DNA from 4 places in the Streptomyces sp. NPDC059524 genome. Region 1 is predicted to be linked to each of the others. Evidence: riboswitches for the same ligand, from Rfam matches in the RefSeq annotation. Region 1 holds a riboswitch; each other region holds the start of a gene.

Region 1 (7,483 bases):
CGTTCTGGGTGAGCGGGGCGCTGGTGGCCGCGGCGCTGGCGCTCGCGTTGTGGCGGCGTACGGAGTTCAGGGCAGCGGGACCGTCACCCGCGGCAGGAACCAGCCGACGAGCGGTCCCAGACCCAGGGCGATGACCACGGTGCCGGCGCCGAGCGTTCCGCCCAGGAGCCAGCCGGTGCCGGCGACCGTGACCTCGATGCCGGTGCGCACGACGGCGACGGGCAGCCGGGTCAGCCGGACGAGCCCGGTCATGATGCCGTCGCGCGGCCCGGGTCCGAGCCGGGCGCCGAGGTAGAGCGCGTCGAAGAACGCCAGCGCGACGAGCCCGCACAGCAGGTAGCCGATCCGCGCGGCGAGGCCGTGGGGATCGGGCAGCAGCGCGGCCGTGGCGTCGGCGGCGAACCCGACCAGCGCGATGTTGAGGAGCGTGCCGGGGCCCGGTCGTTCGCGCAGCGGGATCCACGCGAGCAGCACCAGAAGGGAGATGAGGTTCGTCGTCCAGCCGAAGCTGAGGCCGAGGGTGAGGGCGGTGCCCTCGGTGAGCACGTTCCAGCCGGCGGCGCCGAGTCCGGAGCGTACGAGCAGCATGACGGCGGCGCCGTAGCCGACGAGGCCGAGGAGGAGCTGGGGGACGCGGCGCGCGGGGCGGGTGCGCAGGGAGAGGGGAGGGGGTGCGGGCATGCGGTCCAGCTTCCGGAGCATCTGGTCCCGGGTTCCATAGCCAGATTGCCTACGCTGGCCCGATGAAGGTGGGTTCGTACGCGGTGGCGCGGATGGTCGGGGACTGGCAGGAGGGGCCGGGGCCCGGGCACCGGCGGCTGTCGGACCGGTTGCGGCTGCTGATCCTGGACGGCCGGATCGCGCTGGGCGCGGCGCTGCCGAGCGAGCGGGACCTGGCCGGGGCGCTGGCGGTGAGCCGGACGACGGTCGGTGCCGCGTACCGGACGCTGGCCGAGCACGGGTATCTGGCCACCCGTTCGCGGGCCAGGGCGACGGTGCGGCTGCCCGACGACGCGTCGGGCCGGGTGCCGGAGCGGACGGACGAGGGGGCGGTCGACCTGTCGGTCGCGGCGCCCGCGGCACCGGTCGAGATCCTGCACGCCGCGTTCGCGAGCGCGCTGCGGCGGCTGCCGCACCACTTCGGCCGGCACGGCTACGACCCGTACGGGGTGGGGGAGCTGCGTGCGGCGGTCGCGGACTGGTACGGGCGGCGCGGGCTGCCGACGACGCCGGGTCAGATCATGGTGACCAGTGGGGCGCAGCACGCGCTGGCGCTGCTGACCCGGACGCTGGTGGCGCCGCGGGACCGGGTGCTGATCGACCATCCGACGTATCCGCACGCCATCCGGGTGTTCACGGAGGCGCGGGCGCGGCTGGTGCCGGTCGGGCTGACGGCTTCCGGCTGGGATGTGCCGCAGTTGCGCGCGGCGGCGCGGGGCGCGGCGCTGGCCTATCTGGTGCCGGACTTCCACAATCCGACGGGGCTGTGCATGCCGTCCGGGGTGCGGCGCGAGCTGCGGCCGGGGTGTCTCACGGTGGTCGACGAGACGATGGCCGATCTGGCGCTGGACCGTGCGCCGGACGTGGCGGGCGCGGAGCCGCTGGCGGCGCACGTACCGGACGCGGTCAGCGTCGGGTCCGTGTCGAAGAGCGTGTGGGGCGGGCTGCGGATCGGCTGGATCCGGGCGCGGCCCGCGCTGCTCGAACGGGTGGTCAGGAACCGGCCGGTGACGGATCTCGGGACGCCGGTGCTGGAGCAGCTCGCGACGGCCGTGCTGCTCGACGAGGGCCGGACGCGGCGGGCGGACGCGCTGGGGGAGTTGCGGGCGCGGCGGGAGGTGCTCGTGCGGGAACTCGGCGAGAGACTTCCGGAGGTCGAAGTTCCGTGTCCCGCGGGCGGTCTGACGCTGTGGGCGAGATTTCCGGAGCCGGTCGCGTCACGGCTGGCGGCCGTGGCCCCGGACCACGGTGTGACGGTGGCGGCGGGGCCACGGTTCGGGGTCGGCGGGGCGTTCGAGCGGCATGTCCGACTGCCTTTCACCTTGGCTCCTGAGCTGCTGGTTCAGGGGGTGGAGCGGCTTGCCGCGGCCCGGGACGCGGTGGCCCGCGGGGCCTTCGGGCACCACGTTCCGCCGCCCACCGCATGAGGTTCGGACTGAACAAAACTGACAGGCCGTCAAAGCTGTGACTTTCACGTGATCTCCGCTGCATCGACTTGTGACAAGCGTTCGAGTCCCGCTACGTTCACAACCCACCGCGTCGGCACCGTCCGTCGCACCCGCGACACCCGTCGCGGGCGCAGCATCAGTCTCGCGAAAGGCATCCGCATGCTCTCCGGGAACGGTCGTCACCGTCGCCCTCGTCAGGCTCCTGCTCTCGTGGTCGCCGCCGGTGTCGCCGGCAGCGCCATCGCGATCCCGCTGCTCGCCGCGTCCAACGCGAGTGCCGCCACCACGCAGGCCTGGGACCGGCTCGCCGAGTGCGAGAGCGGCGGCCAGTGGAGCCTCGACGCGGGCAACGGGTACTACGGCGGGCTGCAGTTCTCGCAGGAGCTGTGGGAGCAGTACGGCGGCCTCGACTTCGCGCCGAGCGCCGACCAGGCGAGCCGTTCGCAGCAGATATCCGTCGCGGAGAAGGTGCTCGACGACCAGGGGCCCGGCGCCTGGCCGAGCTGCTCCATCACGGCGGGCCTCTCCAAGAGCGACAGCTCGGCCGAGGTCGACCCGGGGGCGAGCACGCCGCCGCCGGCCCTCGGCGGTTCGTCGGGCGGGCTCCTCGGGATCGGCGGGGACGCGAACGCCGACAAGGGAGAGAAGAATCACGACGACGGGGGCAATTCGGACACCCCGTCAGACGACGCCTCCGGGGATACCTCCGGTAACGCCAAGGGTGACGCGTCCGACGGCAAGGTGGGCGACGAGCCGAGCGGCGGCGCCACTGCCTCGCCCTCCGGCGACGCGGCGGTGGACGAAGGTGACGCGCGGGGTGAATCGGACAAGTCCGGCTCCGATGCCTCCACTTCCCCGGACGGGCCGAAGGGCTCCGGCGCACCGGACGCCTCCCCGTCCGCCTCCAACCCTGCCTCCGAGGGCTCCGGCGCGGGCCGCCACCGCGGCGGCGCCGCCTCCGACGACACCGCCGACTCCCGTACGGGAGAGGGCCGTCACGCCTCCCGTGACGACCGGCGCGACGGCGACGCGTACACGGTGCGCGCCGGCGACAACCTGTGGGACATCGCCGACTCCCAGGGCGTGGACGGCGGATGGACCGAGCTGTACCAGCTCAACAAGAAGGCGGTCGGCTCCGACCCCGACCTCATCCTTCCTGGTCAGAGTCTGGATCTTGGGCTCGAATCGGGCGAAAAGTAGCGGGAGTTCAGGGCGGGTTGCTGCCTGAATGTCCGATTTGGCGAAAGTGAGAGATGGGTCTCAAAGGGCCTGATCCGCTTTGAAAACCGCCGGATCGGCTGCGTACGGTCTGACCGCTCGCCACAGCGGGCCCCGACGGATGTCACGCCGAATCCTGCCAACCTCCGTACGGGAACAGTCGACGCGTCAGCGCCGTGGGCAGGAGCGGGGGACCCAAGGTAGGCGCCGTCCGGAAAGCGATACTCCGGTACGGCTTGGGGTTAAGCCGCGCACTAGGTTGCGCGGCCGGGCACTCACTGGCCCGCACCCGACAGCTCACCTCGTAGGCGTCGGTGAGGGGATCTCTCCATGCTGTTCTCCAGCAAGGGCAAGCACCGCCGCCCGTCCAAGGCCGTCCGTGTCGCCACGCTCGCCGGTGTCACCGGTGCCGCCGTCGCCGTTCCGCTGATGGGTGCCACCGGCGCCTCCGCCGCCACCGCCTCCGAGTGGGACGCCGTCGCCCAGTGCGAGTCCGGCGGCAACTGGTCGATCAACACCGGCAACGGCTACTACGGCGGTCTGCAGTTCTCCGCCTCCACGTGGGCCGCGTACGGCGGCACCGCCTACGCCTCCACCGCCGACCAGGCCTCCAAGGCGCAGCAGATCTCCGTCGCCGAGAAGGTCCTCGCCTCCCAGGGCAAGGGCGCCTGGCCGTCCTGCGGTGTCGGCCTGTCCGGCGCCTCCACCTCGAACCCGGCCCCGGCCCCCGCCGAGCAGCAGCAGACCCAGCCGCAGCCCGAGCGCAAGGCCGAGCAGCCGGCCAACCGCTCGCAGGAGCGCCAGGCCCCGAAGGCCGCGCCGAAGAAGACCGTCACCACGCCGACCGGCAAGAAGGTCGCCAAGGGCGACGGCGAGTACAAGGTCAAGAAGGGTGACTCCCTCAGCGCGATCGCCGAGGCGCACCACACGACCTGGCAGAAGCTCTTCAAGCTGAACGACGACATCGTCCAGGACGCCGACCTGATCTACCCGGGTCAGCAGCTCCACCTGAAGTAAGCCGCCCCCTATATAGGGGAGCGCCCCCCCGCACTCGGCATCGGCGGACGCCGAGTGCCGGCCGCTCGCCACGTGACCCTCTGCCCCGGCCGCCGGGGTGGGGGGTCCCGTCGTTCGCCGAGTGCGGGCCCGGTGGGGGCTGGTCGCGCAGTTCCCCGCGCCCCTGAGATGCATGGCGCTGCGCGCCGCATCTCCCCGATAGAGGCGCCGGGCGCCTTTCGTCTGGGGAAGGCGCGGCGAAGCCGCATGCCTTCCAGGGGCGCGGGGAACTGCGCGACCAGCCCCCACCGGCCCGCACCCCGCGACGAAACCCGACCGCCCCCCACGGACCGTTCACCCGCGAACCACCGGCGGTATTTGTTCCCGTCGGAAACATTTCGCTCACGGCGGAGTCCAAGAGACGGGCGGTCGGCTGGCCGATGGCCCGCGTGCGGTTAGGCTCAAGCCATGCGGAACCGCGCACCGCGGCCCCGCACAGCCCGCGTCACATCCCAGAAGGAGATGCTCGTGCCGTCCATCGACGTCGTCGTAGCCCGGGAAATCCTGGACTCCCGAGGCAACCCCACGGTCGAGGTCGAGGTCGGCCTCGACGACGGCAGCACCGGCCGTGCTGCTGTTCCGTCCGGCGCCTCCACCGGTGCGTTCGAGGCCATCGAGCTTCGCGACGGTGACCCGAACCGCTACCAGGGCAAGGGTGTCGAGAAGGCCGTCCTCGCCGTCATCGAGCAGATCGGCCCGGAGCTGGTCGGCTACGACGCCACCGAGCAGCGCCTGATCGACCAGGCCATGTTCGACCTGGACGCCACCGACAACAAGGGCTCCCTCGGCGCCAACGCCATCCTCGGCGTCTCGCTCGCCGTCGCCCACGCCGCCTCCGAGGCCAGCGACCTGCCGCTGTTCCGCTACCTCGGCGGTCCGAACGCGCACCTGCTGCCCGTCCCGATGATGAACATCCTGAACGGTGGGTCGCACGCCGACTCCAACGTCGACATCCAGGAGTTCATGATCGCCCCGATCGGCGCGGAGTCCTTCTCCGAGGCGCTGCGCTGGGGCACCGAGGTCTACCACACCCTCAAGAAGGTCCTGAAGAGCAAGGGTCTGGCCACCGGCCTCGGCGACGAGGGCGGCTTCGCCCCGAACCTGGGCTCGAACCGCGAGGCCCTCGACCTCATCCTCGAGGCCATCAAGGAGGCCGGCTACATCCCCGGCCAGCAGGTCGCCCTCGCGCTCGACGTCGCCGCCTCCGAGTTCTACAAGGACGGCAAGTACCTCTTCGAGGGCAAGGAGCGCTCCGCCGCCGAGATGACGGAGTACTACGAGGAGCTCGTGGCGGCCTACCCGCTCGTCTCCATCGAGGACCCGCTGTTCGAGGACGACTGGGCCGGCTGGAACGTCATCACCGCGAAGCTCGGCGACAAGGTCCAGCTCGTCGGTGACGACCTGTTCGTCACCAACCCGGAGCGCCTCGCCCGCGGCATCGAGGAGAACTCGGCCAACGCCCTGCTCGTGAAGGTGAACCAGATCGGTTCGCTCACCGAGACCCTGGACGCCGTCGAGCTCGCCCAGCGCAACGGCTTCAAGTGCATGATGTCCCACCGCTCCGGCGAGACCGAGGACGTCACCATCGCCGACCTCGCCGTCGCCACCAACTGCGGCCAGATCAAGACCGGCGCCCCGGCCCGCTCCGAGCGCGTCGCCAAGTACAACCAGCTGCTGCGCATCGAGGAGATCCTCGACGACGCCGCGGTGTACGCCGGCCGCAGCGCGTTCCCGCGCTTCAAGGGCTGACCGCCGCCGACGCGGTAGTTACGTACGTCCCCGCACTCGGTCCCGTACCGTGTGCGGGGACGTACGCACGTGAAGGCAAGGGGAGGCGGGAGATCCGATGCCGGGAAAGCTCCGCGACAGGGGCCAGTTCGACTCGGCCCGCTTCTCCACGGCCACCCGCCTGCGGGCGCTCGGCGAGCAGACCGCCGAGCGCGTGTACCGCTCGCAGAACAAGCGGCAGGCCCGCCGCTCCCGGCTCACCGGCCGCGCGGCGCTGCTCGCCCTCGTCCTGTGCACCCTGGTCGTCGCGCTCGCGTACCCGATAAGGCAGTACGTGTCCCAGCGCGGCGAGATCGCCGACCTGCGGCGCACGCAGCAGGAGGCGAAGGAGCGGGTGGACCGGCTGCGCGACGAGAAGGCGCGCTGGCAGGACGACGCGTACGCGGAGCAGCGGATCCGCGAGCGTCTGCACCTGGTGCTGCCCGGCGAGACCGGCTACATCGTGCCCGACCCGCGCTCCACCACCACCGGCCGCGCCGAACAGGGCGAGGCCGACCGCCCCTGGTACTCGAACGTCTGGGACGGCGTCGACAAGGCCGACCGCTGACGCCCCCGACCCGTACCCGTCATCCCGCACACCCGTAAGCCCGCAGACGAAAGACGACGCGACACAGTCATGGAAACGCCTCCGCCGCAGACCGAGCCCACCACGCCCACGGACGCCGACATCCACGCGTTCCAGGAGCAGCTGGGCCGCCCGCCGCGCGGTCTGCGGGCCATCGCGCACCGCTGCCCGTGCGGCAACCCGGACGTGGTCGAGACGGCCCCGCGCCTGGAGGACGGCACGCCGTTCCCCACGACGTACTACCTGACGTGCCCGCGCGCCGCGTCCGCCATCGGCACCCTCGAGGCCAACGGCGTGATGAAGGAGATGACGGAGCGGCTCAAGACCGATCCGGAGCTCGCGGAGAAGTACCGCGCCGCGCACGAGGACTACATCGCGCGCCGTGACGCCATCGAGGTCCTGGAGGGCTTCCCGAGCGCCGGCGGCATGCCCGACCGCGTGAAGTGCCTGCACGTGCTCGTCGGCCACTCGCTGGTCGCGGGCCCCGGCGTGAACCCGCTGGGCGACGAGGCCATCGCGATGCTGCCCGAGTGGTGGCGCAAGGGCCCCTGCGTGACGCCGTGCGTCGAGCAGGAGGACGCCAAGTGACCCGCGTCGCCGCCATCGACTGCGGTACGAACTCGATCCGCCTGCTCGTCGCGGACGCGAACCCGGAGACGGGCGAGATCGTCGACCTGGACCGCCGGAT
Region 2 (7,483 bases), on a different contig from region 1:
GTAGACCACGAGCCCGAACCAGAAGAACCCCACCGCCGCGTAGCCCAGCCACGCCACGTGCGCCGACGCGCTCAGCGTCGCCCCGAGCACCGCAAGGGCCTGCGTCGCGACGCACGTGATGAAGACGGCGCCGGGCATCTTCGGCCGCCAGTGCCGCACCACGGCCACGAACAGCACCGGCCACACCACCACCGCGATCCCCAGCAGCACCTCGGCGAACCCGAGGCTCCCGGCCAGCGCGTACCGCGTGCCGAGCACACACGTCGCGGCCACCGCCGTGAGCGCCGCGGGCGTGTCCGCCTCCCGCTCCCAGCGGCCCCGGTCCCCGAACAGGCGGGCGAGGAACACGACCGCGAGCAGCCCCCACAGCGCCGAGCCCAGCACGAGGAACACCGTCGACAGCACGTCCTGCCCGAGCAGGTGGAGGCCGATCGAGACGATGCCGGTGGCCATGACGGCGGCGCCGGCGGCCGGCGGGATCGTCGCCCAGGGTGAGGCGGGTGCGGTGTCGGGGGTCCCGGGCACGTCCGGGCGGTCGCGGTCCACCGCCCGAACGTAACCGCGAGCGGCGTCAGGCGGGGCGCACCACGCTGTGGATCGACGCGGTGCCGTCGTAGTAGATCGACTCCTCGCGCACGTACGCGCCCGGCTTCGGGGCGTGGATCATGATGCCGTCGCCCTTGTAGATGCCGACGTGACTGATGTCGTCGTAGAAGAAGACCAGGTCACCGGGCTGGATGTCGGACAGCGGGACCGTCGTGCCGAACTCCACCTGGTCCCACGTGGTGCGCGGCAGCGTGACACCGGCCGCCTTCCAGGCCGCCCCGGTCAGCCCCGAGCAGTCGTACGAGTCCGGGCCCGTCGCGCCCCACACGTACGGCTTGCCCTCCTGGGCCTTGGCGAAGGCGAGGGCCTTCGCGGCCTTCGTGGCGTACGAGGTGTCCGTCGAGCCCGAGTCGGAACCGGAGCCCGTGCCCGGGTCCGTCGTGCCGGAACCGGTGCCCGAGCCCTCCTCCTGGCGGGCGGCTTCCTCGGCCTTCCGCTTGGCCTCTTCCTCGGCCTTCTGCTTCGCGGCGAGCTCGGCGGCCTTCTTGCGGGCCGCCTCCTGCTTCTGCCGCTCGATCGCGGCCAGCCGCGCCTTCTCCTCGGCCGTCAGCTCCGACAGCAGCTTCCGGGCGTCGGCGAGCTTCGACTGGACGGTCTGCTTGGACGTCTTCAGCTCGGTCTGCGACGTCGTCAGCTGCTTCAGGCTCTCCTGCGCCTCGGTGCGCTTCTTCGCCGTCTCGCGCTGCTGCACCTGGTAGTCGTCGACCGCCTTCTTCTGGCGGGAGGTCAGCCGGCTCATCAGCTGGTCCTGGGCGAAGTAGTCCTCGGGGTTCTCCGCGAGGAACATCGTCGCCGTGTCGCTCACCCCGCCCGTGCGGTACTGCGCGGCGGCGAACCGGCCGAGCTCCTCGCGGGCCGTGTTCATCTTCTCCGTGCGCTGCGCGATGTCGTCGAGGAGATGATCGACCTGCTTCTTCTTGCCGGTGGTCCGCTCCTGGGCCGCGTTGTACTTCTGCGTGGCCACCTCGGCCTGGCGGTAGAGCGTGTCGACCTTCTTCTGCACCTCTTCGAGGCTCGGCTTCGCGGGCTGGGCCGGCGCGGCCTGGGCCGTCTGCGAGAGCAGCGCGACGGAGGTGAGGGCGGCGGTCGTGATGCCGACCGCGGGGGTCGTACGGGTGCCGCCGGTCATCCGGGAGCGGGTACGCGGCTTGCGGTGCGACGCCAAGGCAGGCGACTCCTTCCGTAATCCGCCTACCGGGTTAGCTGTCGGGTTCGGGCTCGTACACCGTCGCTTCGGTGCGCGGTGGTGCACGTCGTACGGAAGGCTGCCCTACGGCCAACCATCCGGCGCCGCCGGACTGTTGACCGATTCACCCCAAGGTCGGTGGGTCCCCGGTTCCCTGCCTCTCGGCGTACGGAACTCGGCGGGGGCTGCCCGCTCGCCGCGTTGTTCGCGGGCGGGGGGACGGGCTGCCCGCGCAGCACCGTAGCCAACTCGTGTTGCTGCTGTGAAGGTTGATGTTCGATATGCCCGATACATTTTCGTGACCATTTCCATGATCTCTACGCCGCGGGCCCCGAACGGCCTTTGCTGTCGCGCTGGGTTACCGGGCCGTCGCAAAGGGTGGTGCGAGGGGTGTCACCGTGAATGCGAGGAGCGTCTCCGTGAAGGTGACGGCGGGCTGTCGGTGGGGCGGCCTAGACTCGGAGAGCGATGAGCAGCCTCTTTGACGACAGCTTCCTGGCCGGCCTCCAGTCCCCTGCGGAGGAGCCCCCGCCGCCGCCCGAGGACCCCGAGCACGACGGGGCCCCCGAGCCGCTTCCGGACGACCTGTTCGGGGGGAAGTTCGACGCGCCCGTGGACCGGGACACGCACTACCGCGACGGGGCGCCCCGCCCGGCCCTGGACCCGGAGGCCCTCCTGGAGGGGCTGAACGAGAACCAGCGGGCGGCCGTGGTGCACGGCGGCTCCCCCCTGCTCATCGTCGCGGGCGCCGGCTCCGGCAAGACCCGCGTCCTCACGCACCGCATCGCGTACCTGCTCGCCCAGCGCGGCGTGCACCCCGGCCAGATCCTCGCGATCACGTTCACGAACAAGGCCGCGGGCGAGATGAAGGAGCGCGTCGAGGCCCTGGTGGGCCCGCGGGCGAACGCGATGTGGGTCTCCACCTTCCACAGCGCCTGCGTCCGCATCCTGCGCCGCGAGTCCAAGCGGCTGGGCTTCACGTCCTCCTTCTCGATCTACGACGCGGCCGACAGCAAGCGGCTCATGGCCCTGGTCTGCCGCGACCTGGACCTCGACCCGAAGAAGTTCCCGCCGAAGTCCTTCAGCGCCAAGATCAGCAACCTGAAGAACGAGCTGATCGACGAGGAGGACTTCGCCGCCCAGGCCGCCGACGGCTTCGAGAAGACCCTCGCCCAGGCCTACGCGATGTACCAGTCCCGCCTCCGCGAGGCGAACGCGCTGGACTTCGACGACCTGATCATGACGACGGTCAACCTGCTGCGCGCCTTCCCCGACGTCGCCGAGCACTACCACCGCCGCTTCCGGCACGTCCTGGTCGACGAGTACCAGGACACGAACCACGCGCAGTACGCCCTGGTCCGTGAGCTGGTCGGCACCGCCGCCGCCCACGACGCGGAGGTGGAGGCGGGCGTGGACGCGCCGCCGAGCGCGGACGACCCCGGCCCGGCCGAGCTGTGCGTCGTGGGTGACGCCGACCAGTCGATCTACGCCTTCCGCGGCGCCACGATCCGCAACATCCTCCAGTTCGAGGAGGACTACCCGGACGCGACGACGATCCTCCTGGAGCAGAACTACCGCTCCACCCAGACGATCCTCTCCGCGGCCAACGCGGTCATCGAGCGCAACGAGTCCCGCAGGCCCAAGAACCTGTGGACGAACGCGGGCGCGGGCGCCCAGATCACCGGCTACGTCGCGGACACCGAGCACGACGAGGCCCAGTTCGTCGCCGACGAGATCGACCGGCTGACCGACGCGGGCGACGCGAAGGCCGGCGACGTCGCCGTCTTCTACCGGACGAACGCGCAGTCCCGTGTCTTCGAAGAGGTCTTCATCCGCGTCGGCCTCCCGTACAAGGTCGTCGGCGGCGTCCGCTTCTACGAGCGCAAGGAGGTCCGGGACGTCCTCGCGTACCTGCGGGTGCTCGCCAACCCGGAGGACTCCGTCCCGCTGCGCCGGATCCTGAACGTGCCGAAGCGCGGCATCGGCGACCGCGCCGAAGCCATGATCGACGCCCTCTCCCAGCGCGAGAAGATCTCCTTCCCGCAGGCCCTGCGCCGGGTCGACGAGGCGTACGGGATGGCGTCCCGCTCGACGAACGCGGTGAAGCGGTTCAACACGCTGATGGAGGACCTGCGCACGATCGTCGAGTCCGGCGCCGGCCCGGCGACGGTCCTCGAAGCCGTCCTGGAGCGCACCGGATACCTCGCCGAGCTCCAGGCCTCCACCGACCCGCAGGACGAGACCCGCATCGAGAACCTGCAGGAACTCGCGGCCGTGGCCCTGGAGTTCGAGCAGGAGAACGCGGCCGCGGAGGAGGGCGCGCAGACCGAGGCCTCCGGCGGCACGCTCTCGGACTTCCTGGAGCGGGTCGCGCTCGTCGCCGACTCCGACCAGATCCCCGACGAGGACGACGACGGCAGCGGCGTCATCACACTGATGACCCTGCACACCGCGAAGGGCCTCGAGTTCCCCACGGTCTTCCTGACCGGCCTGGAGGACGGCGTCTTCCCGCACATGCGCTCCCTCGGCCAGACCAAGGAGCTGGAGGAGGAGCGCCGGCTCGCCTACGTCGGCATCACGCGCGCCCGCGAGCGGCTCTATCTGACCCGCTCCTCGATGCGCAGCGCCTGGGGCCAGCCCTCGTACAACCCGCCGTCGCGGTTCCTGGAGGAGATCCCGGCCGCGCACCTGGACTGGAAGCGCACGGGTCCGGCGACGCCTTCGGCGACGGCCGGCCGCGGTGGCTTCGGCGGCTCCGGCGGCGGCTTCGGCAAGAGCGGTGTCGCGGCCTCGCTGTCGTCGACCCTGTCGTCGCGCTCGCGCACGACGCCCGCGTTCGCCACGAGCCGGGGGCGGGCGGGCGACAAGCCGGTCGTGGCCCTCGCGGTCGGCGACCGCGTCACGCACGACCAGTTCGGCCTGGGCACGGTCGTGGGGGTCAACGGGCAGGGCGACAAGGCGGAGGCGACGATCGACTTCGGCGACCCGAAGCCGAAGCGGCTGCTGCTGCGCTACGCGCCGGTCGAGAAGCTGTAACCCGGCAGGGCGGGGCCGGACGGGGCCGTCAGGTCGGGTCGAGGCCGTGGCTGCGCAGCCACGGCAGCGGGTCGACCGCGGCGCCGCCACCGGGGTGCACCTCGAAGTGCAGGTGCGGGCCGGTCGAGTTGCCGGAGTCGCCGGACGTCGCGATGACGTCACCCGCCTTCACGGGCCCGCTCAGCACCGTGTGCCGGGACAGGTGGCAGTACCAGGTCTCGGTGCCGTCCTTGGCGGTGACGATCGCCATGTTCCCGTACGCGCTGTTCCACTGGGTGCGGACGGTGCCGTCGGTCGCCGCCATCACGGGGACGTACGAGACGGGGAAGTCGATGCCGGTGTGCGAGGACATCCAGTTGATGCCGGCCTGGCCGAAATAGGCGGACAGTCCGCGGGCCGAGACCGGCAGGGCGAACTTGGGGCGGGCCGCCTCCTTGCGGGCGGCCTCCTCGGCGGCCTTCTTGCGGTCCGCCTCCTGCTTCGCCTTCAGGTCGATGCGCTCCTGCGTGCGGCTCGCCCGGTCGGCGAAGTCGCCCGCGTCCGCGGAGAGTCCGCGCAGCTGGGTGTCCAGCTTGTTGTTCGCCACCGAGGGCTTCACGGTCTTGACGTCGGGCGCCGCGGCGGCCTTCGTCTCCTTGGGCTCCTCGCCGCCGAGACCGCCGACGGACGCGGCCGCGACCCCCGCCACACCGATCGCGCAGACCGAGGGCACGGCGACGGTCAGCAGGGCGGAACGCTTGGCGGGCGTACGGCGACGGGCCGCCGCGCGGCCGCGCGGGGCGCTCCGCGGCGCCGCGGCCCGGGCCAACTCCGGCTCCCAGGGGTTCGGTTGCTCCTCGCCGCCCGCGGTGTCCCCGGCGTCCGTCGCGTCGTCCTGCTCCGCGTCGGCGGGGGCGGGAGCGGGGGAGGTGGCCAGGCTGTCGGCCGCGTCGTAGGCGTCCTCGGGCACGTACTGGTCCGGTACGTGGGCGTGGAGCGTGTCCTGCGCGGACGGGGCGGCCTGCGCGGTCCGGGTTTCGGTGCCGGCCGAGTTCCAGGCGGTGGCGTCGTAGGCGCCGGTGTCGTAGGACGTCGTGCCGAGGAGGGTCGAGTGGTCGAAACCGGCCGAGTCGAGACCGGCGGAGTCGAAGCCGGAGGTCTCGAAGCCCGGGGCGTCGAACGTGGCGGTCCCGTGCGCCGGGGTCTCGTGGCCGGCGCCGGGGAAGCTCCCGGTCTCGAAGTTCGCCGCGTCGAAGCCCGGCGCCTCGAACGAGGACGTCTCGAACGAGGATGTTTCGAAGGAGGAGGTCTCATAGGCGGAGGCGTCGAACGTGGACGTCGTCGCCGCGTAGTCCGTGTAGTCCGCCGTCGCGGCCGGGAAGCCGGCCGAGGTGGAGTCGTAGCCCGGGTGCTGGAACCCGGAGGCGTCGAAGGTCTGCGTCCCGAACTCTGACGTACCGTCAAAACCCGTGTGTCCGGTATAGGACTGCGTGTCCCACTGCCCGGTCTGCTGCTGCCCGTACCCGGTGTCGGTCCACAGCCCCGAGGTGTCGTAACCGCCCGTCCCGTGCGTCTCGTACGAGGACGTCGCGTACGGGTCCGCGGCCTGCGCGTACTGCTGTTGCTGGTGCTGCCCGTCCGCTCCGTACCACTGTCCGGAGTCCTGGACGTGGCCGTAGGAGCCGGTGTCGTAGGGGTCCGTGCCCGCCAGGTCGCCGAAGAGCGGGTCAGTGGCGAAGCTGGTCGTGGAGTAACCGTCGTAGGTCGCGTCGTGCGCGGTCCCCGACGGATGACGGTCGTTCACCAACTTCTCTTTCGCCTCGACGACAGGGGCTGCCAGAGCAGTGCGGCGACTGTACCCGGCGGTACGAGCACACGACAATCTTCGGCAGGTTTCCCCGCTCCAGGAAAGGGGCAATCGGCGTTGTTTCGGTGAACTGCGGGCATGCGCTTGGCGCTGAGTTCGAGACGAGTTCGAAAAGGCCGGAGCCCGGGACGTGCGGGTACGTACCGCTCTGGCCGAGTTGGGCGTCCGCAGGGGCCGCGGGTTCGAACACAGCCCCTGGAAAAGGTCGTCGTCAGGCGACCGTCAGACCGCCGCGCGTGTCGGCGCCGCCGTTCGCCCCGGCCACCGGGTCGGGGGCGAGCGCCTCGCGGACGGCCGCCGCGACCGCCGGATGCACCGGCAGGGCCAGGTGCCCGATGCCCGTCACGCGCACGTTCTGCGCGATCAGGTCCGGGTGGTCGACGCAGGCCGTCTCCAGCGGGACCATCAGCGGGTCGAGGTCGCTCCAGAAACTCACGAAGCGGGTCGTGCAGCCCGGTGCCGGTTCCTTCAGCTCCTCGATCACCGACGAGCCCGGCCGCATCTGCCGCACGATCGGATGCGCGTCCGCGAGCGGCGCGACGCGGGTGCCGCTGTGCGGGGTGCCGAGCGTGACGACGGTGCGGACGCGGCGGTCGCCGCCCAGCCGCTGCACGTAATAACGGGCGATCAGACCGCCCAGGCTGTGGCCCACGATGTCGATCCGGTCCCGTCCGGTCCGCTCGCACAGCTCCTCGACGTGCCGGCCGAGCAGCGTCGCGGCCGCCTTGATGTCACAGGTCAGCGGCGAGTAGTTGAGGGACTCCAGATGCCGGGTGCCGTGCTGGGCCAGGGCGCGGCGCAGCAGCACG
Region 3 (7,483 bases), on a different contig from region 1:
ACGGCCTGTACCGCGTCCTCCTGCCGTTCATGCTCGGCTGGGCTTTCTTCCTGCTCTGGCTCCCCCGAGCCCTCGGCGCACCGTGGTTCGTCTCGGACCTCTGCCGGCTGGTCGCCATGGCACCCGTCGTGCTGCTCGCCGTCGCGGCGCGACGCCGGGCGCGCTGACCCGGCCGGCAGAGGTCCGGGACCTCGCAGGGTCAGGAAGCCGACTCCAGGTGGGCCTTGATGGCGTGCGGGTCGAGGATGCCCTTGGCCTCGACGCGATCGCCGGAGGACTCGCCGCGCAGACGGCGGCCGATCCAGGGCACGAGGAACTCGCGGGCCCAGTGGATGTCGTCGCGCCGCACCTCGAAGGTGCCGCGGGGCGGCAGCGGGGGCCAGGCCTGCTCGGGGTCGGCGGGCACGTCCACGCCGAGGACCTGCCCGGCGCGCAGGGCGACGCGGGTGTGCCCCTCGGGCGAGAGGTGCAGCCGGTCGTCGTCCCAGGCCCGGCGGTCCTGCACGGAGCGCAGGGACCACAGGTCGAGCACCGGGCAGCCGTACCGGTCGGCGATGGCGCGCACGTGCATGTTGTACGTGGCGATCTTGCCGCGCAGATGCTTGAGGACGGCCACGTCGCGGGTGTCGAAGCCGGTGGCGACGAGGACGGTCCCGGCGGCCTCGGAAAGCCGGGCCACGGCCTTCTCGAAGCGCTCGGCCACGTCGTCCGGGTCGGTGCCGGGACGGATGATGTCGTTGCCGCCGGCGACCAGGCTCACCAGGTCGGGGGCGAGCTCCAGGGCCTTGGGGAGCTGGTGCTCGACGATCTGGTCGATGAGCTTGCCGCGCACGGCCAGGTTCGCGTACTGGAACGTGTCCTCGGGGACCCGGTCGTCGAGGAGGACGGCGAGCCGGTCGGCCCAGCCCACGAAGCTGCCGTCGGGCCCGGGGTCCCCGACGCCTTCGGTGAAGCTGTCCCCCACCGCCGCATAGGACCGAATCGTGCCGCCGCTGAGTGATCTCGATTCGTTTGCCACGACCACACATCCTTCACCCTGACCTGTGACCTACGCGACCGTAGCCAGGGGTTGACGAGTGGTGAGATACAGCACTCGGCGCCCGGGGAATATCCGGGCGCCGAGTGTGGATCATGCGCGTGGGTCAGATGGAGACGCCGTGCGCGCGCAGGTACGCGACCGGGTCGACGTCCGAGCCGTAGTTCGGGGTGGTGCGGATCTCGAAGTGCAGGTGCGGGCCGGTCACGTTGCCGGTCGCGCCGGAGAGGCCGATCTGCGTGCCGGCGGAGACGGCCTGGCCGGCCGAGACGCCGAGCTGCGACAGGTGGGCGTACTGCGAGTAGTGGCCGTCGGCGTGCTGGATGACGACCTGGTTGCCGTACGCGCCGCCGTTGCCGGCGGAGACGACGGTGCCCGCGGCGATGGCCTTGATCGGGGTGCCGGTGGGCACGACGAAGTCGGTGCCGGTGTGGTAGCCGCTGGACCACATGCTGCCGTTCTGGTGGTACGGCGTGCCCTCGGTGGCGTCGACCGGCTTCACGTAGGCGGCGGTGGAGGTGCTCGCCTGGGTGGCCGTGGTCTTCGCGGCGCCGCCGAGGGTGAGCTTCTCGCCGGGCTTGATCAGGCCGGCGTCGGAGCCGATCACGGACTTGTTGTCCGCGTAGAGCTTCTTCCAGCCGCCCTCGACGTTCTCCGCCTTGGCGATCTTGGAGAGCGTGTCGCCGGCCTTGACCGTGTAGGTCTGGGCGGTGGCGGCCTGCGCACCGGTGGCGCCGATCAGCGGCAGCGCGAGCGCGGCACCACCGACGGTGGCGACGGCGGCGGCGCGGCCGAGACGGAAGGACTTCGGGCGGCGGTGCTTACCCTGTGCGGGCATGACGAGATTCCTCTCCGTCGCCTGCGAGGTGAGCTGTCGGGTTCGGACGGGAGATGTCCGGCCGCACCCTTGCCATTCCTGACAGGGACACGACTTCACCCCGAGCCGCTGTGGGGAATTCCCGGGCGGCGTTCTTGCCTGTGGGTCCCCCGCTCCTGCCGTCACGGGTCGTAGTGAGGAATCCGGGCGGCGGCAGGACTAGGCGTTCCGACCGGAATGAGACGTGACCGTAGGGCAGCAGGAAACGAAGCGACAAGTTCCGAATTCCCTCTGACCTGCCTTTTCTTGATCGTTCACGCCTTTCCTGCGTCACCCTGCGTCTATCCCGCCCGCTTTACCGGCGCCTTACCCTAAGGAATTCCCGGGAAAGCCGTCCGGAAGATCCGCCACGGACCGTCACGGATATGACGCTGCTCACGCGACGGGCGACAACGTCCGCAAATCTGCGGACAGTTAATGACGTATAGGCCAAAACGGACACATGGTTGCCCTCTAAATCCATGTCGTATCGTCGGGAGCGCGCCCGCCGGCGAGCAGCGCCGGTGACCCGACCGGGAGGAGCACCCGTGACGCAGCACGCCCCGTCCACCGAGCCCGAGCTGACCGGAGTGCGCAACTTCCGCGACGTGGGCGGCCTCCCCACCGTGGACGGCCGGCGCGTGCGCCCCGGCGTGCTTTTCCGCAGCGGACACCTCGCCCACGCCACGGCCGAGGACGCGGCGTTCCTCTCCGGGCTCGGCCTGCACACGATCTTCGACTTCCGCAACGCGGCGGACCAGAAGCTGGAGGGCGCGGACGTCGCGCTGCCCGGCGTGCGCAATGTGAACCTGCCGCTGTCCGACCCGGCGGACGGCTCCGAGTTCTGGAAGATGGTCCGCGACGGCGACATGGACCAGCTCCGGTCGCTCCTCTCCGGGGGCCGCGCCGCGGACCGCATGATCAACTCGTACCGGTCGATCATCACGGACCGCACGGCCGAGCACGGCCGGGTGCTGCGCGCCGTCGCCGAGGACAGCGTGCCCGCGCTGATGCACTGTGCGGCGGGCAAGGACCGGGCCGGTCTGTCGATCGCCGTGACACTGCTCGCGGTCGGCGTCGAGCGCGAGGCCATCGAGGCGGACTACCTGGAGTCGAACGCGAAGCACCGCCGCTACAAGGTGCACCGCAGCTCCACGTCCCCGGACGCCTACTCCCCCGAGGTCATGGAGCTGCTCAGCCCGCTGTTCGACGCGCGCGCCGAGTACCTGCGCGCCGCCTTCGAGACCATCGAGCAGCACTGGGGCGGCACGGAGCGCTACTTCGCGGAGGGTCTCGGGCTCACCGCGGCCGACCGGGACCGGCTGCGCGAGCGCCTGCTCGTCTGACGGCTGCGGCTACCGGTTCGCGCCCAGGGTGAAGAGCAGGTAGATGAACCCGGCGAAGGCGTGCCCCGCGAAGACGTAGAGGAGGACGCGCACCAGGATGCCGCGCGGCATCTTGTCCTCGATGTTGCGGGCGGCGGGCTTGGGGGCGTCGGTGGGCTCGGTCGCGTCACTCATGTCGGGCCTCTCAGACCTCTCGGATCGGAGCCGACGCCGGGCCGAGGCACAGGGCGGCGGTCGGACTCTGCAGCAGGGTGTGGACGAAGAGCAGCTCAGCCCCGGACCGGTCCGCCGCGGCGATGCGGTGCGGGGTGAGCGAGTCGAAGTGGGCACTGTCGCCCGGCTCCAGGCGGTACGAGGTGTCGCCGAGGCGCAGCTTGAGCCGCCCCTCCAGGACGTACAGCCACTCCTCCCCCGGGTGCACCCGCACGATGTCGCCCTGGGTCCCGTACGGGACGTGGACGCGCAGCGACTGCATGGCGCGGCCGGGGGAACCGGCCTGGAAGTAGGTCCAGCCGCCGGCCTCGGTGGGCTCCATGGCGGCGGACCGGACGACGGCGTCGCGGTCGGCCGGGGTCTCACCGAGCAGCTCGGAGACCGTGGTGCCGTAGATCCGGGCGAGTCCGAGCAGCATCGGCAGCGAGGGCTGGCGCTGCCCGGTCTCCAGGCGGGACAGATGGGCCGGGGACAGACCGGCGGAGCCGGCGGCGGCCTCCAGGGTGAGGGAGGCGCGGCGGCGCAGGGCACGCAACTGGGGTGCGACGGCGGGCAGCTCCGGCGGTTCCGGAGTACCCTCCGGGGAGGCAGGGCTCATGCTGACGATTCAGCCAGAAGCCTGCCTCTCCGGCAAATTGCTTGCCTCAGAGGCAAAATTTCCCGCGGTTTCCGGTCACCGGCCGCCCGTCGCTCCCTGCCGGTCCCTGCTCCCGGTCACCCGCCTCCGGTCACCGATTGGCCACCGCCTGCTTGATCAGGGTCTTGCTGAAGTCCCACATCAGCCCGCCCCCGCTGTGCGCGTCGTCCATGACGGCGGTGAACGCCTCGACGAACCGCTCGACGTCCGCCTCGTCGACGACCAACGGCGGGATCAGCTTGATGACCTCCAGATGGTCCCCGGAGACCTGGGTGAGGATCCGGTGCTTCTGGAGCAGCGGCACCACGACCATCTGCGCGAACAGGCCCTTGCGGGCGGCCTGCAGCATGGTCCAGCGGCTGCGCAGCTTCAGGGACTTGGGCCGGCCGAACTCGATGCCGATCATCAGGCCGCGCCCGCGCACGTCGCTGAGCAGCTCGTAGCGGTCGGTCAGCGCGGCCAGCCGGGAGGACAGCAGGCCGCCCATGGCGCGGGCGTTCGCGACGATCTGGTCGTCCTCCATGACGGACAGGACGGCGAGCCCGGCGGCCATCGCCTGCGCGTTGGAGCCGAAGCTCGCCGAGTGGACGAGGACCCGGTCCATGGACGAGTAGACCTTCTTGAAGATCCAGTCCTTGCCCAGCGTCGCGCCGACCGGCACATAGCCGCCCGACAGCGCCTTCGCGACGCACACCAGGTCCGGCTCGACCCCGTCCTCGTGCTGGTACGCGTAGAAGTCGCCGGTGCGGCCGAGGCCGGTCTGCACCTCGTCGGCGATGAGCAGCGCCTTGTGCTTGTGCAGCAGTTCCTGGGCGGCGCGCAGATAGCCGGGCGGCGCCTCGTGCACGCCCTTGCCCTGGATCGGCTCGACGATGAGGGCGGCGACGTCCCCCTGCTTCAACTCCCGGGCCAGGGCGTCGAGATCGCCGAGCGGGACGGCGGTGTCGGGCAGCAGCGGGGCGAAGCCGTCGCGGAAGCCGTCCTCCCCGTTGACCGAGAGGGAGCCCGTCGTCAGGCCGTGGAAGGCGTGCGCGCAGTACAGGACGCGCGGCTTGCCGGTCGCGTACCGGGCGAACTTCAGGGCGGTCTCGACGGCCTCGGTGCCGCTGTTGCCGAAGAACACCCGGTCCAGGTGCGGGCTGTGCGCGATCAGCTTCTCGGCCAGCAGCCCCGGCAGCGGCTGGCAGTCGAACCGGGTGAGGTCGGCGAGCGAGGCGTCGAGCACGTCGTGCAGCGCCTTGCGCACCACGGGGTGGTGGCGGCCGAGGCCCATGACGCCGAACCCGGCGAGCATGTCCAGGTAGTCGTGGCCCTCGGCGTCCCAGAAGTGCGCTCCCTCGGCCCGCTCGTAGACCTTGTCGAAGCCGATGGTGTGGAGCATCTTCGGCAGCTGGTGGTTGAGGTACCTGGCGTGCAGCTCGTACCGTTCGGCGCCGCGCTCGGCGAGCAGCGTGCCGAGGTCGAACTCCTTGCTCATGCGTCGTTCTCCTTGCCGGCCTTGAGGCCGAGACTCGTACCGATCCGGCCCGCGATCTCGACGGGGGTCAGACCGATGTCGGCCAGCACCTCGCCGCGTTTGGCGTGGGCCAGGAACTGCTCGGGGATCCCGAACCGCCGTACGGGCACGTCGACCTCGGCGTCCCCGAGCGCGAGCGCGATCGCCGCGCCGACGCCCGCGCTGCGGCTGTTGTCCTCCACGACGGCGACCAGGTCGTGCTCCGCCGCCAGCGGGGCGAGGTCGGGATCGACGGGCTTGACCCAGCGCGGGTCCACGACCGTGCAGCCGACGCCGCGCGCCCGGAGGAGGTCCGCCGTCTGGAGGCAGACCGGCGCCATGACGCCCACGGAGACGAGCAGCACGCGCGCCTCCGTGTCCCGGCTCAGGACGTCGAGGCCGCCGATCCGGTCGACGGCCGGCACCGACGGGCCCACCGACTCCTTCGGGAAGCGCAGCACGGTCGGCGCGTCGTCCACGGCGACCGCCTCGCGCAGCTGGGCGCGCAGCTGGTCGGCGTCGCGCGGCGCGGCGATCCGGAGGCCGGGCACGACCTGGAGCATCGACATGTCCCACATGCCGTTGTGCGAGGGGCCGTCCACACCGGTGACACCGGCCCGGTCGAGCACGAACGTCACCCCGCACTTGTGCAGGGCCACGTCCATGAGGACCTGGTCGAAGGCCCGGTTGAGGAACGTCGCGTAGACGGCGACGACGGGGTGCAGCCCTCCCGTGGCGAGCCCGGCGGCCGAGACGGCGGCGTGCTGCTCGGCGATGCCCACGTCCCAGACCCGGTCGGGGAACTGCTCGGCGAACTTGGTCAGGCCGACGGGGTGCAGCATCGCCGCGGTGATCGCGACGACGTCCTCGCGCTCCTTGCCGATCCGGGCGATCTCGTCGCCGAACACCGAGGTCCAGGACGGGCCGTTGGAGGGGGCGAGCGGTTCGCAGGTCAGCGGGTCCATGACGCCGACGGTGTGGAAGCGGTCGGCCTCGTCGGCGAGCGCCGGCTCGTAGCCGCGGCCCTTCTCCGTGAGGCAGTGCACGAGGACCGGCCCGTGGAAACGCTTCGCGCGGCGCAGCGCGGACTCGACGGCGCCCACGTCGTGCCCGTCGATCGGCCCCACGTACTTCAGGCCCAGGTCCTCGAACATGCCCTGCGGCGCGAACGCGTCCTTGAAGCCCTTCTTCGCGCCGTGCAGCGACTCGTACACGGTGTGCCCGACGACGGGCGTGCGCAGCAGCACGTCCTTGCCCCAGGCGAGGACCTTCTCGTACGAGTCGGTGGTCCGCAGGGTCGCGAGGTGGTTGGCGAGGCCGCCGATGGTGGGCGCGTAGGAGCGCTCGTTGTCGTTGACGACGATGATCAGCGGGCGGTCCTTGGCGGCGGCGATGTTGTTCAGCGCCTCCCAGGCCATGCCGCCGGTCAGCGCGCCGTCACCGATGACGGCGACGACGTGCCCGTGCTCGCCCTGGACCTGCCGCGCCTTGGCCAGGCCGTCGGCCCAGCCGAGCGCGGTCGAGGCGTGCGAGTTCTCGACGATGTCGTGCTCGGACTCCTCGCGGGACGGGTAGCCGGACAGGCCGCCCTTGCCGCGCAGCTTGGAGAAGTCCTTGCGGCCCGTCAGGATCTTGTGGACGTAACTCTGGTGTCCGGTGTCCCACACGAGTTTGTCGACGGGCGACTCGAAGACCCGGTGCAGGGCGACGGTGAGCTCCACCACGCCCAGGTTGGGTCCCAGATGCCCGCCGGTTCTCGCGACCGCGTGGATCAGGAACTCCCTGATCTCTGCGGCCAGTTCGTCGAGTTCCTCCTCGCTCAGCGCCTTCAGGTCGCGCGGTCCCCTGATGTTCTCCAGAATCGTCACGCTCGAGCCCCCTTCCCGTCCGTACTCAAGAC
Region 4 (7,483 bases), on a different contig from region 1:
GAGGGCGGCTTCGAGCGCGGCGCGGAAGTCGGCGGCGGTGGCGGCGGTGGTCAGGTCGCGGGGCGGCTTGGGGCGCAGGCCTTCGGAGAGGCACACGTCGTAGGTGAGCAGGCCGAGCGATTCCGAGTTGCCCAGGATGGCGACGCGGGGGCCGGCGGGCAGCGGCTGGCGGGCCAGGAGGAGGCCGGTGTCGACGAGCTCGGTGATGGTGTCGACGCGGATCACACCGGCCTGGCGCAGGAGGGCGGAGACCGTGCCGTAGGGCAGGCGGGTGGCGCGGACGGTGTGCCCGGTGGGGGCGACTCCACTGTGCCGGGCGCCCTGGACGACCACGAGGGGCTTGGCGGTGGCGGTGCGGCGGGCGAGGCGGGTGAACTTGCGGGGGTTGCCGATCGATTCGAGGTACATGAGGGCGACGTCGGTGTCGGGGTCGTCGTACCAGTACTGCAGGACGTCGTTGCCGGAGACGTCCGCGCGGTTGCCCGCGGAGACGAAGGTGGAGACGCCGGTGACTCCGGTGACGCCGCCGCCGCGGCGGTGCAGGCGGGACAGGAGGGCGATGCCGATGGCGCCGGACTGGGCGAACAGTCCGATGCGGCCCGGGCGTGGCATCTCGGGGGCGAGCGAGGCGTTGAGCCGTACGTCGGGCGAGGTGTTGACGATCCCGAAGGCGTTCGGTCCGACGAGGCGCATCCCGTAGGTGCGGGCCTGGCGGACGAGGGCGCGCTGGCGCTCGCGTCCTTCGGGGCCGCTCTCGGCGTATCCGGCGGACAGGACGACGATCCCCTGGACGCCGCGCTCGCCGCATTCGGCGACGACCTCGGGCACCTGGGGGGCGGGGACGGCGACGACGGCCAGGTCGACGGGGACCGCCGGGTCGATGTCGCGCACGGAGCGGTGGGCGGGGACGCCCTCGGCCTCGGTGAGGCCTTCCGGGTAGGCCTTGTTGACTGCGTAGAGGGGGCCGGTGAATCCGGCCTCCTTCAGGTTGTGCAGAACGCTGCGGCCCACTCCGCCCGCGGTGCGTCCGACGCCGATCACGGCGACGGAGCCGGGGGCGAGGAGCCGGTGGACGGAGCGGGCCTCGGCGCGCTGCTCGCGGGCGCGCTGCACGGCGAGGGAGGCCTCGGTGGGCTCCAGGTCGAACTCGAGGCGTACGACGCCGTCCTCGAAGCTGCGCTTCTGAGTGTATCCGGCGTCCGTGAAGACCTTGATCATCTTGGTGTTGGCGGGGAGCACCTCGGCGGCGAACCGGCGGATGCCGCGCTCGCGCGCGACGGCCGCGATGTGCTCCAGAAGGGCGGAGGCCACGCCGCGTCCCTGGTGGGCGTCCTGCACGAGGAAGGCGACCTCGGCCTCGTCCGCGGGCGCGGAGGCGGGCCGGCCGTGGGTGTCGATCCGGTCGTAGCGCACCGTCGCGATGAACTCGCCGCCCACGGTGGCGGCGAGTCCCACCCGGTCCACGTAGTCGTGATGGGTGAAGCGGTGGACGTCCTTGGCGGACAGCCGGGGGTAGGGGGCGAAGAAGCGGTAGTACTTCGACTCGTCCGACACCTGCTCGTAGAAGCTGGTCAGCCGGTCCGCGTCGTCGGTGGTGATGGGCCTGATCCGCGCGGTGCCGCCGTCGCGCAGCACGACGTCGGCCTCCCAGTGGGCGGGGTAGGCGTGCCGGTCCGACGGGGTCTCCATGCGGCAAGAGTAGGGCGGACCGCCGACAAGTGGCGCCTGTCGTACGGGTCGCGTGCCCGGCGGCCCGGGGGCACGCTAAGGGGGTCCGATGGGCTGCGGCCCGGGGGATCCGGGTCCGCAGCCCGGTGTGCTTAGAATGGTCTAGACAACCTTGAGTCATCTGAAGGGCAGCATCACATGGCTGAGCGCCGCGTCAACGTCGGCTGGGCCGAGGGCCTTCACGCCCGCCCCGCTTCCATCTTCGTCCGCGCGGCCACGGCGGCCGGCGTCCCCGTGACCATCGCCAAGGCCGACGGCAACCCCGTCAACGCCGCCTCCATGCTCGCCGTACTGGGCCTGGGCGCCCAGGGTGGCGAGGAGATCGTCCTGGCCTCCGACGCCGAGGGTGCGGACGTCGCGCTCGACCGTCTGGCCAAGCTGGTCGCCGAGGGCCTCGACGAGCTTCCCGAGACCGTCTGAAATCGCTGAGCGCCGACTCCACGGCGTTCGGCGTCAGAACCGCGCGTTCCCTTCGGGGGCGCGCGGTTCCGCATTTCCCGGACGTATTCCTGCTTCCACACCTGGGACGGCGAGCGCAATTCATCACCGAAAGACCCGACGCGGAAATTCCCTGAATGAATTCAGGCAGGGAAAACTCCGGGCGGGCCATTCCATGAATGCCGTACGTCTTTGTATACGGCGGCCGTGTTAATGGTGGAGCCCGGTCGTGTTGACGGCATGTTGCGAAGTCCTCACACGCTCGCCCGCGCGGGGCACGCGCAGCCGGTGGACGGTCGCCTCGCGTGCGATGTGCGCGGCCGTCAGGGTGCGGGCGCGCTCGACGTCGCGACGGGCCACCGCGTCGACGACCGCGCCGTGCTCGGCCCAGGACTCGACGGGCCGCTCGGGGATCTCGACCGCGTACATCCACGCGATCTTGTGCCGGACCTGGGTGAGCAGGGTGATGAGGCCGGGGCTGGCGGAGGCCTGGGCGAGCGTCTCGTGGAACCAGGCGCCCAGGGGCCGCAGATCCTCGCCGCCCCCTTCCTTCGAGCGCTCCTGCCCCAGCCTGACCAGGCCCCGCAGCACCTTGAGGTGGGCGTCCGTGCGGCGCTGCGCGGCGCGGGCGGCGCCGAGCGGTTCGAGGAGCATGCGGATCTCCAGGAGATCGGCCGCCTCCTGCTCGGTGGGCTCGGCCACGCACGCGCCCGCGTGCCTGCGCGTGACGACGAAGCCCTCCGCCTCCAGGGTGCGCAGCGCCTCACGGACCGGCACGCGCGAGACTCCGTAGCGGCGCGCGAGCAGTTCCTCGGTGAGTCTGCTGCCGCGCTCGTACACGCCCGCGACGATGTCGTCGCGGATCGCCGTGCATACCGAGTGCGCGGGAATGCGCATGCCCCGACCTCCGCCTTGCTCTCCGCCCGATCCCCGCGCATGACGGAGAGCGGGCGCCCCTGAAAAGCGCGATCGGCACCGATTTCCGCGCGCTCGTCCAGTGACTCTATTCCACCGCGCTCGAATTTCCGACGGGAGCTTGGAATCGAGGGATATTTTTTGGACAGCGGGGACTGGGCGCGGGATCGGCGGGATGCGGGAACGCGAAAGCCCCGGCGGTCGGCCGGGGCTTTCCTGCGGTGCGTGCTGCGGGCGTCGGGTCGGACGCCTCAGATGCCCACGCCGTGCGAGCGGAGGTACGCGACGGGGTCGATGTCCGAGCCGTACTCGGGCGTCGTGCGGGCCTCGAAGTGGAGGTGCGGGCCGGTCACGTTGCCGGTGGCGCCGGAGAGGCCTATCTGCTGACCGGGCGTCACGCTCTGGCCGACGGAGACACCGATCGACGACAGGTGGCCGTACTGGGTGTACGTGCCGTCGTTCATCTTGATCACGATGTTGTTGCCGTAGGCGCCGCCCCAGCCGGCCTCCACGACGGTGCCCGAGCCGACCGCGTGGACGGTCGTGCCGCTGGCGGCGTGGAAGTCGATGCCGGTGTGACTGCCGGAGGACCACAGGCCGCTGGACGCCTTGTAGGCGGTCGAGACGTACGAGCCGGAGATGGGCGCCACGTAGGTGTTGAGGCGCTTGCGCTCGGCCGCGCGGGCGGCACGCTCCTTGGCCTCGCGCTCCTTGGCCGCCTTCTCGGCGGCCTCACGGCGGGCTTCCTCGGCGCGGCGCTTGGCCTCGGCCTCGGCCTTCTTCTGCGCGGCGGCCTCTTCGGCGGCCTTCTTCTGGGCGGTCGCCTGGGCGTCGATCTGGGCGGCCAGGGTGTCGCCGATCGCGATGGCCTGCGTCAGACCGTTCTGGTCGGCGGGCGCGGCGGTGTCGGCGGCGAGAGCGGGGGCGGCGAGGCCTCCGATGACACCGGTCGTGGTGAGCGCCGCGACGCCGGCGACCTGCGCCGTGGTGCGCGTGAGGCGGCTCGGACGACGATGCTTCCCGGTGGCACGGGTGAACGCCATGGAGTGGCTGATCCTTTCCTTCCCTCTCGCCTACCGGGTTAGCTGACGGGTTCGGAGCAGGAAGGTCTCCTACGGGCCCCCTCCCCGTACGGGAAGAGCGTCCGATTCACCCCAGGGACTGCGGTGGGTCCCCGGCTCCCCTGGCTCGCGCCGTGGGGGACTCGGCGATGACTGTCCGGGGCCGCGGGCGCGGCTCATACGTGGCGAACAGCCGGACCGACGCTAAGCGGGACATCTTTCAATCAACAAACGGATCCCGGCTTTTGTAGCGCATGCCACAGGGCACACAGGCAACCTCTACATCAATTCGGGCATTTGCGACGCACGGTGGCGCGTCGGGCGAACCGAACAGCGTTCACGGGAAACGTGAGTGACGCCACGAAGCCCCGGAGGCCTGTGTGGCTTCCGGGGCTTCGTCCCGTTTCGGGCGGTGCCGCCCTGGCGTGGCGTCGTCGGCCGGCGACGACGGTCATGTGGTGGCGTCAGCCGGCGACGACCGTCACCTCGCCGATGCCGAGGGCCTTGACGGGCTCCTCGATCTGCGCGGCGTCGCCCACGAGGATCGTCACCAGGCGGTCCGCCGGGAAGGCGCTCACGACGGCCGCGGTGGCCTCCACGGTGCCCGTGGCGGCCAGTTGGCGGTACAGCTGGGCCTGGAAGTCCTCGGGCAGCTGCTGCTCGTCCTGGTCGGCGAGCGTGCCCGCGACGGCGGACGCGGTCTCGAACTTCAGCGGGGCCACACCCACCAAGTTCTGCACCGCCGTGTCCCGTTCGGCGTCCGTCAGTCCCTCGGCGGCCAGCTTGCGCAGCACCTTCCACAGGTCGTCGAGCGCCGGTCCGGTGTTCGGCGTGTCGACGGAACCGCTGATGGCGAGCATCGCGGCCCCGGTGCCGTCCGCCGTGGAGCGCAGCACCTGGGCGAAGGAGCGCACTCCGTAGGTGTAGCCCTTCTCCTCGCGCAGCACCCGGTCCAGACGGGAGGTCAGCGTGCCGCCCAGGCAGTACGTGCCGAGGATCTGGGCGGCCCACACGCGGTCGTGCTTGTCGGGGCCGATGCGGCCGATGAGCAGCTGCGTCTGGACGGCTCCGGGGCGGTCGACGATGACGACGCGTCCGGTGTCGTCGGCGGTGACCGGCGGGACGGGGCGCGGCTGCGTCGTGTCACCGGTCCAGGCGCCGAGCGTGTCCTTCAGGAGGGTGTCGAGGTCGACGCCCGAGAGGTCGCCCACCACGACGGCGGTGGCGGTGGCCGGGCGGACGTGCTGCTCGTAGAAGGCGCGCACGGCCGCCGCGTCGATGCCGGCGACGGTCTCCTCGCTGCCCTGCCGCGGGCGCGACATGCGCGACGTGGCGGGGAACAGCTGCTTGGAGAGCTCCTTGGCGGCACGGCGGGCCGGGTTGGCGCTCTCGTGCGGGATCTCGTCCAGGCGGTTGCGCACCAGGCGCTCGACCTCGCTGTCGGCGAAGGCGGGGGCGCGCAGGGCGTCCGCCAGCAGGCCGAGGGCCTTCGGGAGGCGGGAGACGGGCACCTCCAGGGAGACGCGGACGCCGGGGTGGTCGGCGTGCGCGTCCAAGGTGGCGCCACAGCGCTCCAGTTCCGCCGCGAACTCCTCCGCCGAGTGCTTGTCCGTGCCCTCGGAGAAGGCGCGCGCCATGATCGTGGCGACGCCGTCGAGACCCTCGGGCTCGGCGTCCAGCGGTGCGTCCAGGTTGATCTCGACGGCGACGACCTGCTGGCCGGGGCGATGGCAGCGCAGCACCGTGAGGCCGTTGCCGAGCGCGCCGCGCTGCGGGGCCGGGAAGGCCCACGGCTTGGCGTCGCCCGCTTGCGGCCGGGGGTGGAAGTCCATGGTCGCGAGCTGCTCGGTCACCGGCCCGCCTCCTCGTCGCTCTGGTCGCTCTCGTCGGATTCGTCGGTGTCCTCGGCCGCCGTGGGCTCGTAGACGAGGACCGAGCGGTTGTCGGGGCGCAGGCGGGCCTTGGCGACCTCCTGGACCTCCTCGGCGCTCACCTCGAGGACGCGCTGCACGGCCGTGAGGGCGAGCTGCGGGTCGCCGAAGAGGACGGCGTAGCGGCACAGCTCGTCGGCGCGGCCCGCGACGGTGCCGAGCCGGTCCAGCCACTCGCGCTCCAACTGGGCCTGCGCCCGCTCCATTTCCTCGGCGGTGGGCCCCTCCTCGGCGAACCGGGCGAGCTCCTCGTCCACGGCGGCCTCGATGACGGGCACCTCCACGTCGCCGGACGTCTTCACGTCCAGCCAGCCGAGGGAGGGAGCGCCGGCCAGGCGCAGCAGGCCGAAGCCGGCGGCCACAGCGGTGCGGTCCCGGCGCACCAGGCGGTTGTAGAGGCGCGAGGACTCGCCGCCGCCGAGGACGGTGAGGGCGAGGTCGGCGGCGTCGCACGCGCGCGTGCCGTCCTCGGGGAGCCGGTAGGCCGCCATCAGGGCGCGGGCCGGCACGTCCTCCTCGACGACCTCGCGGACCTGCTCGCCGATGACCTCGGGCAGGGCGCCGTCGCGCGGGGCGGCCTTGCCGTCGTGGCCCGGGATGGAACCGAAGTACTTCTCCACCCAGGCGAGCGTCTGCTCCGGGTCGATGTCGCCGACCACGGAGAGCACCGCGTTGTTCGGCGCGTAGTAGGTGCGGAAGAAGTTCCGCGCGTCCTCCAGGGTGGCCGCGTCCAGGTCGGCCATGGAGCCGATGGGCGTGTGGTGGTACGGGTGGCCCTCGGGGTACATGAGGGCGGTCAGCTTCTCGAACGCGGTGCCGTAGGGCACGTTGTCGTAGCGCTGGCGGCGCTCGTTCTTCACGACGTCCCGCTGGTTCTCCATCGACTCGTCGTCGAGGGCCGTGAGCAGGGAGCCCATGCGGTCGGCCTCCAGCCAGAGCGCGAGCTCCAGCTGGTGCGCGGGCATGGTCTCGAAGTAGTTCGTCCGCTCGAAGCTCGTCGTGCCGTTGAGGGAGCCGCCGGCGCCCTGGACCAGCTCGAAGTGGCCGTTGCCCGGCACCTGCTTCGAGCCCTGGAACATCAGGTGCTCGAAAAGGTGAGCCAGGCCCGTACGGCCCTTGACCTCGTGGCGCGAGCCGACGTCGTACCAGAGGCAGACCGCCGCGACCGGGGTCAGGTGGTCCTCGGAGAGCACCACGCGCAGGCCGTTGGCCAGCCGGTGCTCGGTCGCTGTCAGGCCGCCGGAGCCGGCCTCGGCCGTGGCCGTGTGACCCATGGGCATGTACGTCCCTTCGATCGCGGAGAACTGCGTGAACGCGCAGAACTGCTACCAGTCCCGCCACTGTATGCAAGCGTGCTGACGCCTGGCGAAGTTCCCGCCGGGGCTACGCCGAGAGCGAGCGGGAAGCGCC

The links. A riboswitch is a leader RNA that binds a small molecule or an ion and turns the genes downstream of it on or off. The one in region 1 is predicted to bind cyclic di-AMP.
Region 2: it holds a riboswitch for cyclic di-AMP, as region 1 does, so the genes downstream of both, ACFW9D_RS29105 (C40 family peptidase) here and ACFW9D_RS28680 (transglycosylase family protein) in region 1, are expected to answer to the same signal.
Region 3: it holds a riboswitch for cyclic di-AMP, as region 1 does, so the genes downstream of both, ACFW9D_RS13245 (LysM peptidoglycan-binding domain-containing M23 family metallopeptidase) here and ACFW9D_RS28680 (transglycosylase family protein) in region 1, are expected to answer to the same signal.
Region 4: it holds a riboswitch for cyclic di-AMP, as region 1 does, so the genes downstream of both, ACFW9D_RS04700 (M23 family metallopeptidase) here and ACFW9D_RS28680 (transglycosylase family protein) in region 1, are expected to answer to the same signal.

The regions. Positions count from the first base shown of each region.
Region 1 covers NZ_JBHYTK010000127.1:6,505-13,987, forward strand. The annotation lists gene ACFW9D_RS28660 (Cmx/CmrA family chloramphenicol efflux MFS transporter) at 1-134, shown strand, start outside; gene ACFW9D_RS28665 (YitT family protein) at 67-681, opposite strand; gene ACFW9D_RS28670 (PLP-dependent aminotransferase family protein) at 744-2,147, shown strand; gene ACFW9D_RS28675 (transglycosylase family protein) at 2,379-3,368, shown strand; cyclic di-AMP (ydaO/yuaA leader) riboswitch at 3,504-3,712, shown strand; gene ACFW9D_RS28680 (transglycosylase family protein) at 3,717-4,403, shown strand; gene eno (phosphopyruvate hydratase) at 4,911-6,191, shown strand; gene ACFW9D_RS28690 (septum formation initiator family protein) at 6,289-6,777, shown strand; gene ACFW9D_RS28695 (DUF501 domain-containing protein) at 6,847-7,383, shown strand; gene ACFW9D_RS28700 (Ppx/GppA phosphatase family protein) at 7,380-7,483, shown strand, end outside.
Region 2 covers NZ_JBHYTK010000131.1:14,811-22,293, reverse strand. The annotation lists gene ACFW9D_RS29110 (tellurite resistance/C4-dicarboxylate transporter family protein) at 1-546, opposite strand, end outside; gene ACFW9D_RS29105 (C40 family peptidase) at 572-1,771, opposite strand; cyclic di-AMP (ydaO/yuaA leader) riboswitch at 1,779-1,983, opposite strand; gene pcrA (DNA helicase PcrA) at 2,261-4,828, shown strand; gene ACFW9D_RS29095 (peptidoglycan DD-metalloendopeptidase family protein) at 4,857-6,611, opposite strand; gene ACFW9D_RS29090 (esterase/lipase family protein) at 6,886-7,483, opposite strand, start outside.
Region 3 covers NZ_JBHYTK010000036.1:7,698-15,180, forward strand. The annotation lists gene ACFW9D_RS13235 (hypothetical protein) at 1-167, shown strand, start outside; gene ACFW9D_RS13240 (SGNH/GDSL hydrolase family protein) at 200-1,018, opposite strand; gene ACFW9D_RS13245 (LysM peptidoglycan-binding domain-containing M23 family metallopeptidase) at 1,143-1,874, opposite strand; cyclic di-AMP (ydaO/yuaA leader) riboswitch at 1,880-2,060, opposite strand; gene ACFW9D_RS13250 (tyrosine-protein phosphatase) at 2,441-3,238, shown strand; gene ACFW9D_RS13255 (DUF6126 family protein) at 3,248-3,412, opposite strand; gene ACFW9D_RS13260 (helix-turn-helix domain-containing protein) at 3,423-4,049, opposite strand; gene ACFW9D_RS13265 (aspartate aminotransferase family protein) at 4,180-5,565, opposite strand; gene dxs (1-deoxy-D-xylulose-5-phosphate synthase) at 5,562-7,451, opposite strand.
Region 4 covers NZ_JBHYTK010000010.1:27,044-34,526, forward strand. The annotation lists gene ACFW9D_RS04685 (GNAT family N-acetyltransferase) at 1-1,689, opposite strand, end outside; gene ACFW9D_RS04690 (HPr family phosphocarrier protein) at 1,867-2,148, shown strand; gene ACFW9D_RS04695 (GntR family transcriptional regulator) at 2,377-3,063, opposite strand; gene ACFW9D_RS04700 (M23 family metallopeptidase) at 3,333-4,124, opposite strand; cyclic di-AMP (ydaO/yuaA leader) riboswitch at 4,137-4,301, opposite strand; gene ACFW9D_RS04705 (M16 family metallopeptidase) at 4,607-5,974, opposite strand; gene ACFW9D_RS04710 (pitrilysin family protein) at 5,992-7,347, opposite strand.